Regions from separate parts of the Bacillus sp. Brlt_9 genome, predicted to be linked through region 1. Evidence: riboswitches for the same ligand, from Rfam matches in the RefSeq annotation. Region 1 holds a riboswitch; the other holds the start of a gene.
What was found. A riboswitch is a leader RNA that binds a small molecule or an ion and turns the genes downstream of it on or off. The one in region 1 is predicted to bind cyclic di-AMP.
Positions count from the first base shown of each region.

Region 2: another riboswitch for cyclic di-AMP. It lies ahead of VF726_RS03605 (APC family permease); the one in region 1 lies ahead of VF726_RS28220 (SipW-dependent-type signal peptide-containing protein).

Region 1 covers NZ_JAYJLO010000012.1:57,731-64,963, reverse strand. Annotated here, with positions in the region: gene VF726_RS28230 (hypothetical protein) at 1-109, shown strand, start outside; gene VF726_RS28225 (hypothetical protein) at 126-356, shown strand; cyclic di-AMP (ydaO/yuaA leader) riboswitch at 618-763, shown strand; gene VF726_RS28220 (SipW-dependent-type signal peptide-containing protein) at 859-963, shown strand; gene kdpF (K(+)-transporting ATPase subunit F) at 960-1,040, shown strand; gene kdpA (potassium-transporting ATPase subunit KdpA) at 1,060-2,727, shown strand; gene kdpB (potassium-transporting ATPase subunit KdpB) at 2,741-4,831, shown strand; gene kdpC (K(+)-transporting ATPase subunit C) at 4,848-5,429, shown strand; gene kdpDN (KdpD-like non-kinase potassium sensor) at 5,486-6,640, shown strand; gene VF726_RS28190 (MFS transporter) at 6,663-7,233, opposite strand, start outside.
Region 2 covers NZ_JAYJLO010000001.1:687,174-694,406, reverse strand. Annotated here, with positions in the region: gene VF726_RS03605 (APC family permease) at 1-1,274, opposite strand, end outside; cyclic di-AMP (ydaO/yuaA leader) riboswitch at 1,419-1,565, opposite strand; gene VF726_RS03600 (hypothetical protein) at 1,705-1,833, shown strand; gene panE (2-dehydropantoate 2-reductase) at 1,889-2,833, opposite strand; gene VF726_RS03590 (hypothetical protein) at 3,009-4,484, shown strand; gene trhO (oxygen-dependent tRNA uridine(34) hydroxylase TrhO) at 4,668-5,627, opposite strand; gene VF726_RS03580 (Nramp family divalent metal transporter) at 6,103-7,233, shown strand, end outside.

The DNA.
Region 1 (7,233 bases):
TGTTGTTACAAGGAATAAACGATATCCAGCGAGGCTCTATGAAACAATTGGAGCTACATTTGTCGTGTTTACGAATTGTGATAATATTTCTTTTTTATTTTTTGAATAGGGCGGGGGAAAAGAAGATGAATGTGTTGTTACTAGGAGATATAGCGAATCGTTGGGCGGTATCGGTAGAGCGAGTTCAAGAATTGGTGGTGCTCGATCCTATTTTTCCAAGGCCCTATATTATATTGCCATCGAAAGACGCTTTATATTTAAAAACAGATGTTATCGAATATGAGCAGCTACATGCAGAATTGTCACAAGTTTATATTCGCGGGAGAAATTTGCGTACATTTTTACGAGGAGAATAAAAGTTGAATGAAAAAAGAGCGAATGCTAAGTGCAACAAGCTATGCACTGTATGTCATTCGCTCTTTTTATTTCGTATTTAAAATATCATTTCTATGAAAAAGAAAGAAAAGACGAGAAAATAGATGAAAGAATATTAATAACACTCAATGTAAGCGTTTAAATAGATGGATATTTTCTTATTTTCAGTAATTTGCCTCTTTACAAGTGAAATATAGAGGAGTATATTTACTCTCATAAATCATTCATAAAATTTCCAAAAAAACCTAAAATCGCTGAGTTCCAGAAATGGAGCGGGGGAACCAATTTTGTGCATCGTCACTTGGGGTGAATCTTTCAGTTTTGAAAGTAGGGCTACTCTTTAGGCCCGAATCCGACAGCTAACCTCGTAAGCGTTTAGAGAGGAGGTTTACTTTTTGTTGTTCATTTTTTGAACACTGAGTAGAGCTCAGTGTTCTTTTTTAATATTTAATTGGTAAAATTTAACAAAAGTGAGGGGTAGCTATGTTAGATGTTGTAATGATCGGGATTTTTGTTGTGTTAGTCGCATCGATGGCAAGTCTTGCAAGTTGGTCAGATAAAGTTGTGAAAGAAGGGAAGAAATCATGACGATTGCCTTATCGATTATTGTTGCAGCAATTACGGTGTACTTAGTGTATGCATTATTAAATCCGGAAAAGTTTTAATTAGGGGGAGTCATTCATTATGATCTGGGTCGCAGTTGTTATTACAATGTTGTTGTTTATTCTTGTGGCAAAGCCAACGGGAATTTATTTAGAGAAAGCTTTTCAAGGTAGTAAAAAGCTAGATAAAGTATTCGGGCCTTTTGAAAAACTTATTTTTAAAATTACGGGTGTAAAAGAATACAATCAAACGTGGAAACAGTACGCACTATCATTAGTTTTATTAAATGGATTTATGATCGTTGTCGTATATTTCATTTTCAGACTACAAGGAGTATTGCCATTAAATCCAGCACACATTGAAGGAATGGAGCCTACGCTCGCTTTTAATACAGCAATTAGTTTTATGGCCGATACAAACTTACAGCATTATAGCGGTGAAAATGGTTTATCTTATTTATCACAATTAATCGGAATTACATTCTTAATGTTTGCAGCACCGGCAACGACGTTAGCGCTCGTTATGGCATTTATAAGAGGGCTCGCTGGAAAAGAGCTCGGTAACTTTTTCGTTGATTTTACGAGAGCTTTAACGAGAGTATTTCTTCCTATCGCATTTATTGCGGCATTAGTCTTTGTCGCACTTGGTGTACCACAAACGTTAGACGGTGCAGTTACGGCACAAACGATTGATGGGGCAAAGCAAAGTATATTACGCGGGCCAGTTGCATCATTCGTGTCCATTAAGGAACTTGGAAATAACGGCGGTGGATTTTTCGGAGCAAACTCTACGCATCCTTTTGAAAACCCAGGACAAATGAGTAATATTTTGCAAATGATGCTTATGATGTTATTGCCAACAGCACTTCCATTTACGTACGGACGAATGGTAGGAAATAAAAAGCAAGGTCGTATCCTTTTCGTGTCACTATTTATGGTGTTTTTAGTAGGGTTTATAACGATTACGACATCTGAACTACATGGAAATCCAGCGTTAAATGGAATGGGTATACAGCATGTACAAGGAAGTACGGAAGGAAAAGAAGTACGATTTGGAACAGTATTTTCTTCCCTATACGCAACAGTGACGACAGCTGCCGAAACAGGTGCTGTGAATACGATGCATGATACGTTAACACCAATTGGCGGGTTAGTACCACTCGTAAATATGATGTTAAATACAGTATACGGCGGCGTTGGAGCAGGTTTTGTGAACATTATTATGTATGCGATTATCGCAGTCTTTATATCTGGATTGATGGTTGGACGTACACCAGAGTTTTTAGGTAAGAAAATTGAAGGTAAGGAAATGAAATTAATTGCGGTAACGATACTATTTCATCCACTGCTTATTTTAGGGTTTTCAGCATTAGCTCTTTCAACAAGTTTAGGAACGGATGCCATTTCTCATTCTGGTTTCCACGGTTTAACGCAAGTGGTATATGAATACACATCGTCAGCTGCGAATAACGGATCTGGATTTGAAGGGTTAGCGGATAATACACCGTTTTGGAATATTACAACTGGCTTAGTTATGTTTTTAGGGCGCTATTTCAGTTTAATTACGATGCTAGCTGTTGCAGCTTCATTGAAAGAAAAGACGGTTGTGCCAGAAACAGTCGGAACGTTCCGTACGGATAATAGTTTATTTGGCGGTATTTTCATCGGAACAATTGTAATTGTCGGTGCATTAACATTCTTCCCGATGTTAGTACTCGGTCCAATTGCAGAATTTCTTACATTGAAGTAATGGAGGGTAAATGATGAGACCGGTAGTAGTAAAAGAAAAAAGAGTAAATGAGTCACATATACATGCTGTAGAAGATGAAGTTAGACAAGCGAAAACGATGGATCGTGATATCGTGACACATGCGATGAAACAATCCTTTGCGAAATTGAATCCGAAAGTCATGATCAAGAATCCGATTATGTTCGTTGTAGAAATTGGATTTATCATTACGTTTATTTTATCGTTTCTTCCAAGTCGTTCTAGTAGTGTACCAGGATGGTTTAATATAACAGTTTCTCTCATTCTCTTATTTACAGTTTTATTTGCTAACTTTGCAGAAGCATTAGCGGAAGGACGGGGGAAAGCGCAAGCCGATTCTTTAAAACAGTCGAAGAAAGATGTGTTTGCAAATGTTGTAAAAGAAAATGGAGACATTGTTCAAGTTTCAGCAACGGATCTGAGAAAAGGTGACGTTGTTATTGTAAAACAAGGAGAAATGATTCCAAGTGATGGGGAAGTAATTAAAGGATTAGCGTCTGTTGATGAATCTGCGATTACAGGGGAATCCGCTCCTGTTATAAAAGAAGCGGGCGGTGATTTTTGTTCCGTAACAGGTGGTACGATGGTCGTCAGTGATGAAATTACGATTACTATTACGAGTAATCCTGGTGAATCATTTATTGATAAAATGATTTCGTTAGTAGAAGGAGCTGCTCGTCAAAAAACGCCGAATGAGATTGCTTTAAATACAGTATTAACGAGCTTAACTCTTATTTTCTTAATCGTCGTTGTGACGTTACCGATTTTTACAAACTATTTAGGGTTTCAAATTGATACAGCTGTACTTGTCGCGTTGTTAGTTTGTTTAATTCCAACGACAATTGGTGGTTTATTATCAGCAATTGGTATTGCTGGAATGGACCGCGTGACAAAGTTTAACGTGTTAGCGATGTCCGGTAAAGCAGTAGAAGCTGCGGGTGATATTAATACAATTATTTTAGATAAAACAGGTACGATTACTTTCGGAAACCGAATGGCTCATACATTGCTTCCTGTAGGGAATGAAACGATTGAGCAAGTAGGAAAATGGGCAGCAATTAGTTCTGTTTTAGATGAAACACCAGAAGGCCGATCTGTTATTGAATATGTAAAAACGAAATCTTTATCATATGATAGAGCACTTGCAGAACAAGGTGAATTTGTTCCATTTAAAGCAGAAACGAGAATGAGTGGTGTCGATTTACAAGACGGAACGAAAGTGAGAAAAGGTGCTGTAGGTAGCGTGATTGAATGGGTTAGGTCACAAGGTGGAACAATTCCGAAAGATGTAAATCAAAAAGCAGACTTCATTTCAAAAGAGGGCGGAACACCACTTGTCGTTGCAGTGGATAATCGTATTTACGGTTTAATTTATTTAAAGGATACAGTAAAACCTGGTATGCGTGAACGTTTTGAACAATTACGCCAAATGGGGATTAAAACGGTTATGTGTACGGGTGATAACCCATTGACAGCAGCAACCATTGCAAAAGAAGCAGGAGTAGATGAATTCGTTGCTGAGTGTAAGCCAGAAGATAAAATTGCGGTTATTAAAGCAGAGCAAGAGAAAGGGAAACTTGTAGCGATGACAGGTGATGGTACAAATGATGCACCAGCATTGGCGCAGGCAGACGTTGGATTAGCGATGAATAGTGGGACGACAGCTGCGAAAGAAGCAGCGAATATGATTGATTTAGATTCCAACCCGACAAAAATTATTGAGGTTGTAGGAATCGGTAAGCAATTATTAATGACGCGTGGTGCGTTAACTACGTTTAGTATTGCGAACGATATTGCAAAATATTTTGCAATCATCCCAGCGATGTTTACACTTGCGATTCCGCAAATGGAAGCATTAAACATTATGAAATTAACATCACCACTGTCAGCGATTTTATCAGCATTACTATTTAACGCTGTTATTATTCCGTTACTTATTCCATTGGCGATGAAAGGTATCGCATATAAACCGATGAGTTCGAATGCGCTACTTGGCCGAAACCTACTTATTTATGGGCTTGGCGGAGTGATTGTACCGTTCATTGGAATTAAAGTAATTGATATAATTGTCGGCTTGTTCATATAGGGAAGAGGGGAAAAAGATGGCGAAGAAACAAAGTATACTAGCACCAATCATCCGGATTACTTTTACATTTTTAGTTTTGTGCGGCCTTGTATATCCGCTTATTGTAACTGGTATTGCACAAGCAGTAATGAAGGATAATGCGGATGGAAGTTTAATATATAATGATAAAAATGAAGTGATTGGTTCTAAATTAATCGGTCAAAATTTCACAGATCCACGTTATTTTCATGGGCGTGTTTCTAGTATTGAATATAAGGCAGAGGCATCTGGTTCAAATAACTATGCACCGTCTAATCCAGATTTAGAGAAACGAGTAGAGAAAAGTATTGAAGAGTGGCAGAAACAAAACCGGGCTGTTCCAGTTACAGAAGTGCCAATCGATTTAGTGACAAATTCAGGTTCAGGGCTTGATCCTGACATTAGTCCGAAGGCAGCTTCTGTGCAGGTAGATCGCATCTCGAAATTAACAAATATTCCGAAAGAAATGCTAGATCAATTGATTAAAGATCAAACGGAAGGTGCGGCACTTGGCTTATTTGGAGAAAACCGCGTGAACGTTTTAAAGCTAAATTTAGAATTACAGAAACTAATGAAATAGTAACAGTGCTACCTCAATCTAACGGATTGAGGTAGCGTTGTTTCGAAAGAAAGGTTGTGAGTGTTTTGTATGCGGATGACTATAAACCAACTTTTCAGAGGCGAACACCAGAAGAGTATTTAGAATATATTCGTCAGCAAAATCGCGGGAAGTTAAAGCTATATGTAGGAGCAGCTCCAGGAGTTGGGAAAAGTTATAAAATGCTACTTGATGCTAGAGAGATGAAAAAGGATGGTATGGATATTGTAATTGGTTTAATTGAAACGCACGGAAGAAAAGAGACAGAAGACGCAATTGCTGATTTAGAAAAAGTTCCTTTAAAAGAAATAGATTATAAAGGGAAAGTATTTTATGAACTCGATGTGGAAGGAATTATAAAACGTGCACCACAGGTAGTTGTTGTGGATGAACTGGCTCATAGTAATATTCCTGGATCTAAAAATAAGAAACGTTATATGGATGTACAAGAATTGTTAGATGCCGGTATATCCGTCTTATCAGCGTTTAACATTCAGCATTTAGAAAGTGTTCATGATATTGTAGCTCAAATTACGAATGTCAAAGTAAGGGAACGTATTCCAGACTTTATTTTACAAAAAGCAAACGAAATTCAGCTTGTCGATGCAACGCCCGAAGTATTAAGGAAGAGATTAATAGACGGGAAAATATATAAGGAAGAAAAAATAGAGCAAAGCTTACAAAATTTCTTTACGCTCAATAATTTAGGAGCACTAAGAGAATTATCACTTCGTGAAGTTGCTGATGATATGGACGAGAAGATTAGCCAAACCGTTATAGAACCGATTGGCGTGAAAGAAAAAATACTCGTTTGTGTACAATACAGTTCAACAGCTGAAAAATTAATAAGACGGGGATGGCGCATGGCTGATCGGCTAAACGCTGAATTGTATGTATTAAATGTTGAAAGGGAAAATATAGATTCTCTTTCAGCAGGGAAAAAGCAAACAATTGAAGAGTGGAAGGCGCTTACGAATCAATTTGATGCATGTTTTGTTTTAGAAGAGGCAAAAGGAAGAAAGCCAGCGGATGTTATTATTGAAGTCGCGAAAAGACTACAAGTAACGCAAATTTTACTCGGACAATCGGCAAGAACACGCTGGGAAGAAATACGAAAAGGTTCAATTGTAAATGAAATCATGAGAGAAACGAAGTATATCGATATTCATATCGTTGCAGATCAAAGAGTATAGAATAGAGACCATTTGTAGGTCTCTATTTTGCTTTTTGTAAAGCATGAAAATGTATCATTTTCATTGCATATAAAATGATAAGTAGAAATGTAATTGCACCTAGGAAGAAAATCCAAAAGTAATTTTGATTACATAAAAGAAATCCACCTACAAGTGGTCCTGTGCCCATACCGAGATAGCGGATGAAGTTATACATACCGATAGCAGTTGCGCGTTCTTGTACGAATTCTTCTGTTAATAAAGTAGTGTGAGTTGGCATAGAAAGTCCCATACTAAAACCGTATAAAGATGTAATGATAATGATGAATGGGATATTGATGCTATATGTGAAAGAGAATAAAGTGACACATATAATATTGAAGAAACTAGTGATGAATAAAGCTTGCTTTGTTGTGAGGCGCTTTTGCAAAAGCTTGTAGCAATAACTTCCTAACATAATAGAAAGGGACATTGGTACAAACATAAGACCAATTTCATTTGCAGTTAAGTGAAATAAATTTGTTAAAATGCTCGGTAAAAAAACGAGGAAGCAAAAGTAAATACAAAATTGAATGAAGCCAATAAGAGTAATAGAAAATCCAGTTTTATTTTTT
Region 2 (7,233 bases), on a different contig from region 1:
AAGAACATACTCATTACGATAAAACTAATGACTGCTCCTATTAAATTGACCGTTAATCTCAAAGCCCATCCTTCAGGTTTTTCACGAAGCCATTTTAATACCATACCCGTTTGAGAAAGGGTAAACGGAATAAATACACCTACTGCGTATAACGGAATTAAATGTTCCGTTTGTCCTTGGAAAGCTACAATTAAAATAATCGATGCGATTCCAAGTATAATAATTCCGTTTGAGTATCCTAGGCGGTCTCCTCTAATCATAAACATTCTCGGTATAAACTTATCTTTTGCAAGATTAACTGCTAATAGTGGGAATGCAGAATAACCTGTATTAGCAGCAAGAATTAATATTAAAGCAGTTGTACCTTGTATGAAATAGTACATGAAATTACGTCCAAATGTTTGTTCAGCAATTTGTGAAACAACTGTTACTTCTTTACTTGGAGAAATTCCGTAATAATAAGCTAAGAACACAATTCCTGAAAATAAAACTGCAAGTAATGCACCCATTGCAAGCAATGTTTTCGCTGCATTGTTTGGCGCAGGATCTTTAAAGTTCGGAATTGCATTTGAAATTGCTTCAACACCTGTTAAAGCAGAACTACCTGATGCAAATGCTCTTAGTAATAAAAATAAACTAATCCCTGCAACTGGTGTTCCAATCGGCGTGTGTAAAGTTGGTGACACGTGCCCCGTTAAAATATTGTATATCCCTACACCAATTAATATAAATAGTGCCAAAACGAATAAATAAACAGGATATGCTAAAACGGAAGCTGATTCCGTTACACCTCTTAAATTTAAGATGGTAATAAATATAACAAATATAATCGCAATGATTACATTATGTGCATGTAAACTAGGAAAAGCAGATGTGAGCGCATCTGTACCTGCAGACACACTTACTGCAACAGTTAAAATATAGTCAACTAATAAAGATCCTCCAGCAATTAAGCCTGGATTCATCCCTAAATTTTCTTTTGATACAACATACGCGCCCCCGCCATGCGGATAAGCAAAAATAATTTGACGATAAGATAAAATAAGGGCCGTCAATAATACTAATACCCCAACAGCGATTGGAATGGAATACCAATAAGCGATCGCTCCAACACCTGCTAAAGCAATTAAAATTTGCTCTGGACCGTAAGCAACTGATGACAATGCGTCAGAAGATAAAATAGCTAAAGCTTTCGTTTTATTAAGCTTCTGTTCTCCAAGCTCTGTTGATTTTAACGGTCTTCCAATTAAAAATCTTTTAATAGATGAAACCACTGCTGTCCACTCTCCAATAATTTTGTACGAACTTTTCTGCTAGTTATAGCGGATAAACGATTTCTTCAGAAAACAAAAAATGTCTACAAGCCATAACGAAATAGACTTGTAGACATTATATTTTTTGTCGCACAAGCTCCACCTTCCTTCTCAATATAACGCTTACGAGGTTAGCTGTCGGATTCGGGCCTATGAGTAGCCCTACCTTTTTCAAGGATTCACCCCATTGGATTAAGAACTAATCCATAAGAACGGGTCCCCCGCACCATGCGGTTTCAGCGATTTAGAAAATTGAAACTGTGGATTATAATACTCCTTTATTTTCAAAATGTAAACAAAAATTTTTAAAAAGAAAAAATTAAAATGATTGCGCATAATCCGCCGGTAAATATACATAATGAATACTAAAAAATCAATAAAGGAGACCTATATGACTAAAGAAAAGAAGCCTATTTTTTCCGATTCCTATTTAGATGCATTAGCAAATGAAATTAATCAATTATACGGTAAACGTGAACAGGAAATAAATTTGACAGATAGAACAAAAAGAAATAAATGATTTGTCATAAAAAAAGAAAGCAATACACTTATATATTGCTTTCTTTTTTATTTTTTCATACATCCAATTGTATTGCTGATTTGTTAGAGGTCATTTCTTCATACACTTTCAAATTTTGATATACTGATCCTAATAATGGTGCTTCTATAGAAAATTGTTCCGCTACATCTAGTAAGTATCCTTGTAAGTGCTTCGCTTCAATAGACGAACCTTTTTCCATATCACGCTGCATCGATGACTTCATATTATACGAAATTTTATCAATTGTTTTCATATGTTCTTGGACAATATTATCTTTAATTGGTGCTCCTACACATCTCATAATTTGCATACATTCTTCAAATAAGTTTTGGATAAAATCGCGTCCACCTTTGCTTTCACGAATCGGTCCTATCGGTGCCCGCATTAATGTTGTCACACCTGACATTACAGTAATAAATAAATATTTATGCCACATATCTTGCATAATGTTTTCACTTAAAATAAAACTAGATTTCGTACCTGCAAATGCTTTAGAAATATGCTTTATTCTCTCTGAATCTTGAGACTTCATTTCTCCAAACACAAGTCTGTTGGCAGCGCTAGTTTGTACAATTTCTCCTTGATCGTTTAACGTCGTCTCGATAAAGCATAAACCGCCAATTACTTTATCCTCACCGAGTTCCTTTTGTAATAGTGATAAATGAGCGATACCATTTAGCAACGGAATGATTACAGTACTTTCGCCAACAAACGGTTTCAAATCTTGAACTGCCTCGTTTAAGTGATACGCTTTTGTTGAAAATAGAATCACATCAAATGGAGCAGTTTGATCTTCTTTCGTTATTAATTTCGGTTGGAAGGAAAAATCACCGTTAATACTTCTGATTACAAGTCCTCTTTCCTCCAATTGTTTTTTACGTTTACTACGAACAAGAAACGTAACATCTTCCCCTTTTTCGACTAATCGGCCACCAAAAAATCCTCCAACGCCTCCCGCTCCTAATACTAAAATACGCATACAACATCCCCCTTTTCAAAATACAATTTTATAACATTCAGTATACATAACATTATACATGTCCCCTACTAAATAAGCTGAATTTTCATTCTTAATCAAGTATAAAACAGTGGTTATTTTCAAATGAATTTGGGCATGTTGTTTTTATAGCATATTTGGAAAGGAAACAATGTAAATGGAGGCAATACATACAATCGAGGAAAAAGATGTAACAACAGCTATATTTCAATTTATATTCCCGTTTTCTTTTAAAACTGGGTATGAACAAAATATGTTCCCTTTCTTACAGAAAAATGACTTTCGTCCTTTTCGACTCGATCATCTTGAAAATGAAAATACATACTATGGAAAGTTTCAAGTTTCACATCAAAATATGGAAGCATACTATCTTTCATTTACAAATAAAATTTTATTTCCTCATTCAGAGCATCAAAAGGGGTTACAGCGCTATTCTAAAGACCTTAACTTAACTGGACATTTAACAACAAATCTTATTTCCGTTCCATTTAAGATTCATTCTATTGACGTAACACTTTGTCCTTATGAGCTTGGCTTCTTAACAATTCGGACAGAAGTAGAGACCGCTCCAAACATGACATTATCAGAAGCAATTGAATTCGCCGCCCGCTTCCGTGTACTTGAAACTAAAAATGATACAAATGAAACGATTTGTATTGAATGTAATGGAAAAAAGTATTCCCAAGTGGAAAGATTCATTTTTGGTTATTTATTTCATGGCGTAACAGATTTCTTTGAGAAGAAGAGATTAAGAAGTTCTTACTTTCAAACCTTTCCTTTCTTTGAAGACCAAAGAATGTACGTTCAAACTTTATTATCTATAAAAGAAGATATGGAACTGAATGAAGTGGATGTTTATCGTACTTCCAGCCTTTCTGGGTTAACAAGTGATGGCAAGGCATATGTGAGTGCAAATAATCTGCTTTATATTCATGATTATTTAAAACAACATGCTTACCAAAGATGGGCTCCGAATCGCTATTTCATAATGGAAGAACATATATTCACATGTGTAACAAATGAAGGAGAACGCGAATTTATTAAACTTGCGAGTCAAATGTATGGGGAGTTTTATTACGCTTTATTATTAAATCTATTTCATAAAATTGTTTTATTAAAAATGGCGAACGCTTATGCTGAACTAAACATTGAACAAGATACAAATGAAATAGAAAAATTAATTTACTCAATCAATTCGTTTACGGCGAATTACTTTTCTTTAGAGCTAGTATCCCAATCACAGAGTGAAGACATTTTCTTTCGCTTAAGAAAGCTTTTTAACATCGAGGGGTTATACTCAAATGCAAAACAAAATCTTGATAGTTTGTTTAAATATCAAGAAAATGTCTCAGCTAAGAAAGATAGCCTTTTATTATTAATTTTAACGCTCTACTCTGTAGTAGGCCAAATGTTAGGGTTTACTATGATTGATCTCTTAAGAAATACCGATTCAAACAAAATATCATCGCCACTTGAATTTTTCGCACTCTTAATAGCAATTAGCGGCATCGTCATTTCACTTATTTTAGGTGCGCAAAGTTTATACCAATGGAGTCTACAACATAAACGAAGAAAAGCATGGGTAAAACAAACTGTTCTTTCTGCTGTGAAAGAGAAAGATGATAAAAATTAAAAATGCGTGGCGCATTTCAGTGAGTGAAATTTATATCAGCGGTTTTTCGATTATATCAGCGCAACTCGAAATATATCGGCGATTTTCAAAACATATCGACTTACCGACAATAACTGACAAAAATACATCATAAAAAAGTACTCCAAACTAAAAATTGGAGTACTTTTTTTACACTAATTTAGCTTACTTCCCTGCTTCGATTTTCTCTAATGCAGCAGCTACTTGCTCTTCAGTTAATTCGTGTTGTATTACGTAGCGATTACGTGGGCTTACACGACATTCATGAGAACATGCACGTAAATATTTCGCTTCGTTTTCTTCAGAACATAAAATTTTCTTGTTACATTCTGGATTTGAACAGTTTACATAGCGCTCACAAGGTTCACCTGTAAAGTGGTCTTTACCAACAATAACATGTTCTTTTTGGTTTACTGGTACAGCGATACGCTCATCGAACACGTAACATTGTCCATCCCAAAGCTCACCTTGTACTTCTGGGTCTTTACCGTACGTTACAATACCGCCGTGAAGCTGGCTTACATCTTCGTAACCTTCACGAACTAACCAACCAGAGAACTTCTCACAACGAATTCCGCCAGTACAATAAGTTAAAATCTTTTTACCTTCAAGCGTTTCTTTGTTTTCTCTAATCCAATCTGGTAATTCACGGAATGATTCAATATCAGGTTTGATTGCACCTTTAAAGTGACCTAAATCAAATTCATAATCATTTCGTGCATCAATGATAACTGTGTCTTCTTGTTTCATTGCCTCATAAAAATCTTTTGGCTCTAAATACTTACCAGTAATTTCGTGTGGGTTAATGTCATCTTCTAGACGCAGTGTAACTAATTCTGGACGAGGACGCACGTGCATTTTCTTGAATGCATGCCCCTCTTCTTCATCTATTTTAAATACAATACCGTCAAAACGTGGATCATTGTTCATCGCTTCCATGTATTTCTCTGTTTGTTCTACAGTACCAGAACAAGTTCCGTTAATACCTTCTTTTGCTACAAGAATTCTACCTTTTAATTCAAGTGAATTACAAAATGCTAAATGCTCTGCCGCGAATTCTTCTGGGTTTTCAATTGTTGTGTACATGTAATATAGTAATACTCTATATGGTTTTGTAGTTGCCAATGTGTTTCTACCACCTATCTAATTTTTAAAATCATGTATAAGTTAACGTTCATATCAAAACATATATAATAAGAAAATGAATCCCATTTTCTTTTCTTTATACTATTTTCTATCAGTTAACAAAAATAAAAAACAAGATTACACACCAAAACACTGTGGTTATGTTGCAATCCCAATATATTATATATCATACAAATGCAATTCCATCAATTAATATGCTATATTATCGGCTTTATGTTCACATAAATTTCAAAAATAGCCCTTTAATTCATTATGTTTCCCCACGTCATCACACCATAAACTCCCAATTTTTTATAACATCACACTATCAATTGCGTAAAGGCATATAATTTGCACTAAGGAAACATTTGTGTTCAAATAAAAATATCACCAATACATTTAAATGTATTGAAATAAACAGTAAGAATACTTACAATAATTTCATCAAGTTAACATTTCAAAGGGGAAAACGACTATGAATAAAGATATATCAAAAGATGAACAAGTCCCTTCTCAAAGTACAACTGTTCAATCAGCGCATTTAGCATTAAGCGGACAAACGAAAGGTTTAAAAAGACTACTACCCTTTTTAGGTCCCGCTTTCATCGCTTCAGTCGCTTATATTGATCCTGGCAATTTCGCGACAAATATTGCCGCTGGATCACAATATGGATATTTATTACTCTGGGTAATTCTCGCTTCTAATTTAATGGCTGTATTAATCCAAACTTTATCAGCTAAATTAGGAATTGCTACAGGCAGGAACCTTCCTGAAATAGCTCGAGAAAACTTCCCAAAGCCTGTATCCATCGGCTTATGGATACAAGGTGAACTCGTTATTATGGCTACTGATTTAGCTGAATTTATCGGGGCAGCACTCGGATTGTATTTATTATTTGGAATTCCGATGTTACCTGCCGCTTTAATTACAGCAGTCGGCTCATTTATTATTCTTGAGTTTCAACGCAGAGGATTTCGTCCATTAGAAGCTATCATAACAGGAATGATTTTCATCGTTGTTATTGCTTTTGGTGTACAAGTCTTTTATGCAAAACCGGAATTAAGTCCTCTACTTTCAGGGCTCTTCATTCCAAAATTCCAAGGTGTAGACAGTATATTACTTGCAGCAGGAATTTTAGGTGCGACAGTTATGCCACACGCAATTTATTTACATTCTGCCTTAACGCAGCGCCGCGTAGTCGGAACAAATGATGAACAAAAGAAAAAGATTTTCCGCTTCGAGTTTATTGATATTATTATTGCAATGGTTATCGCTGGAGCAATCAACGCAAGTATGTTAATAGTAGCAGCTGCACTATTCTTTAAAAACGGCTTGCATGTTGAAGACCTTGATGTTGCTTTTAACCAGTTTAGTACTTTAGTCGGTCCAGTATCAGCTGCTTTATTTGGAATTGGGCTCTTATCAGCAGGACTATCCAGCTCTTCTGTCGGTACAATGTCAGGCGATATTATTATGCAAGGTTTCATTCGAATGCATATTCCGTTATACTTACGCCGCTTTATTACAATGATTCCACCTCTCGTTATTATTGCTTTAGGCGTGAATCCAACTTACGCTCTCGTAATGAGTCAAGTTGTCTTATCA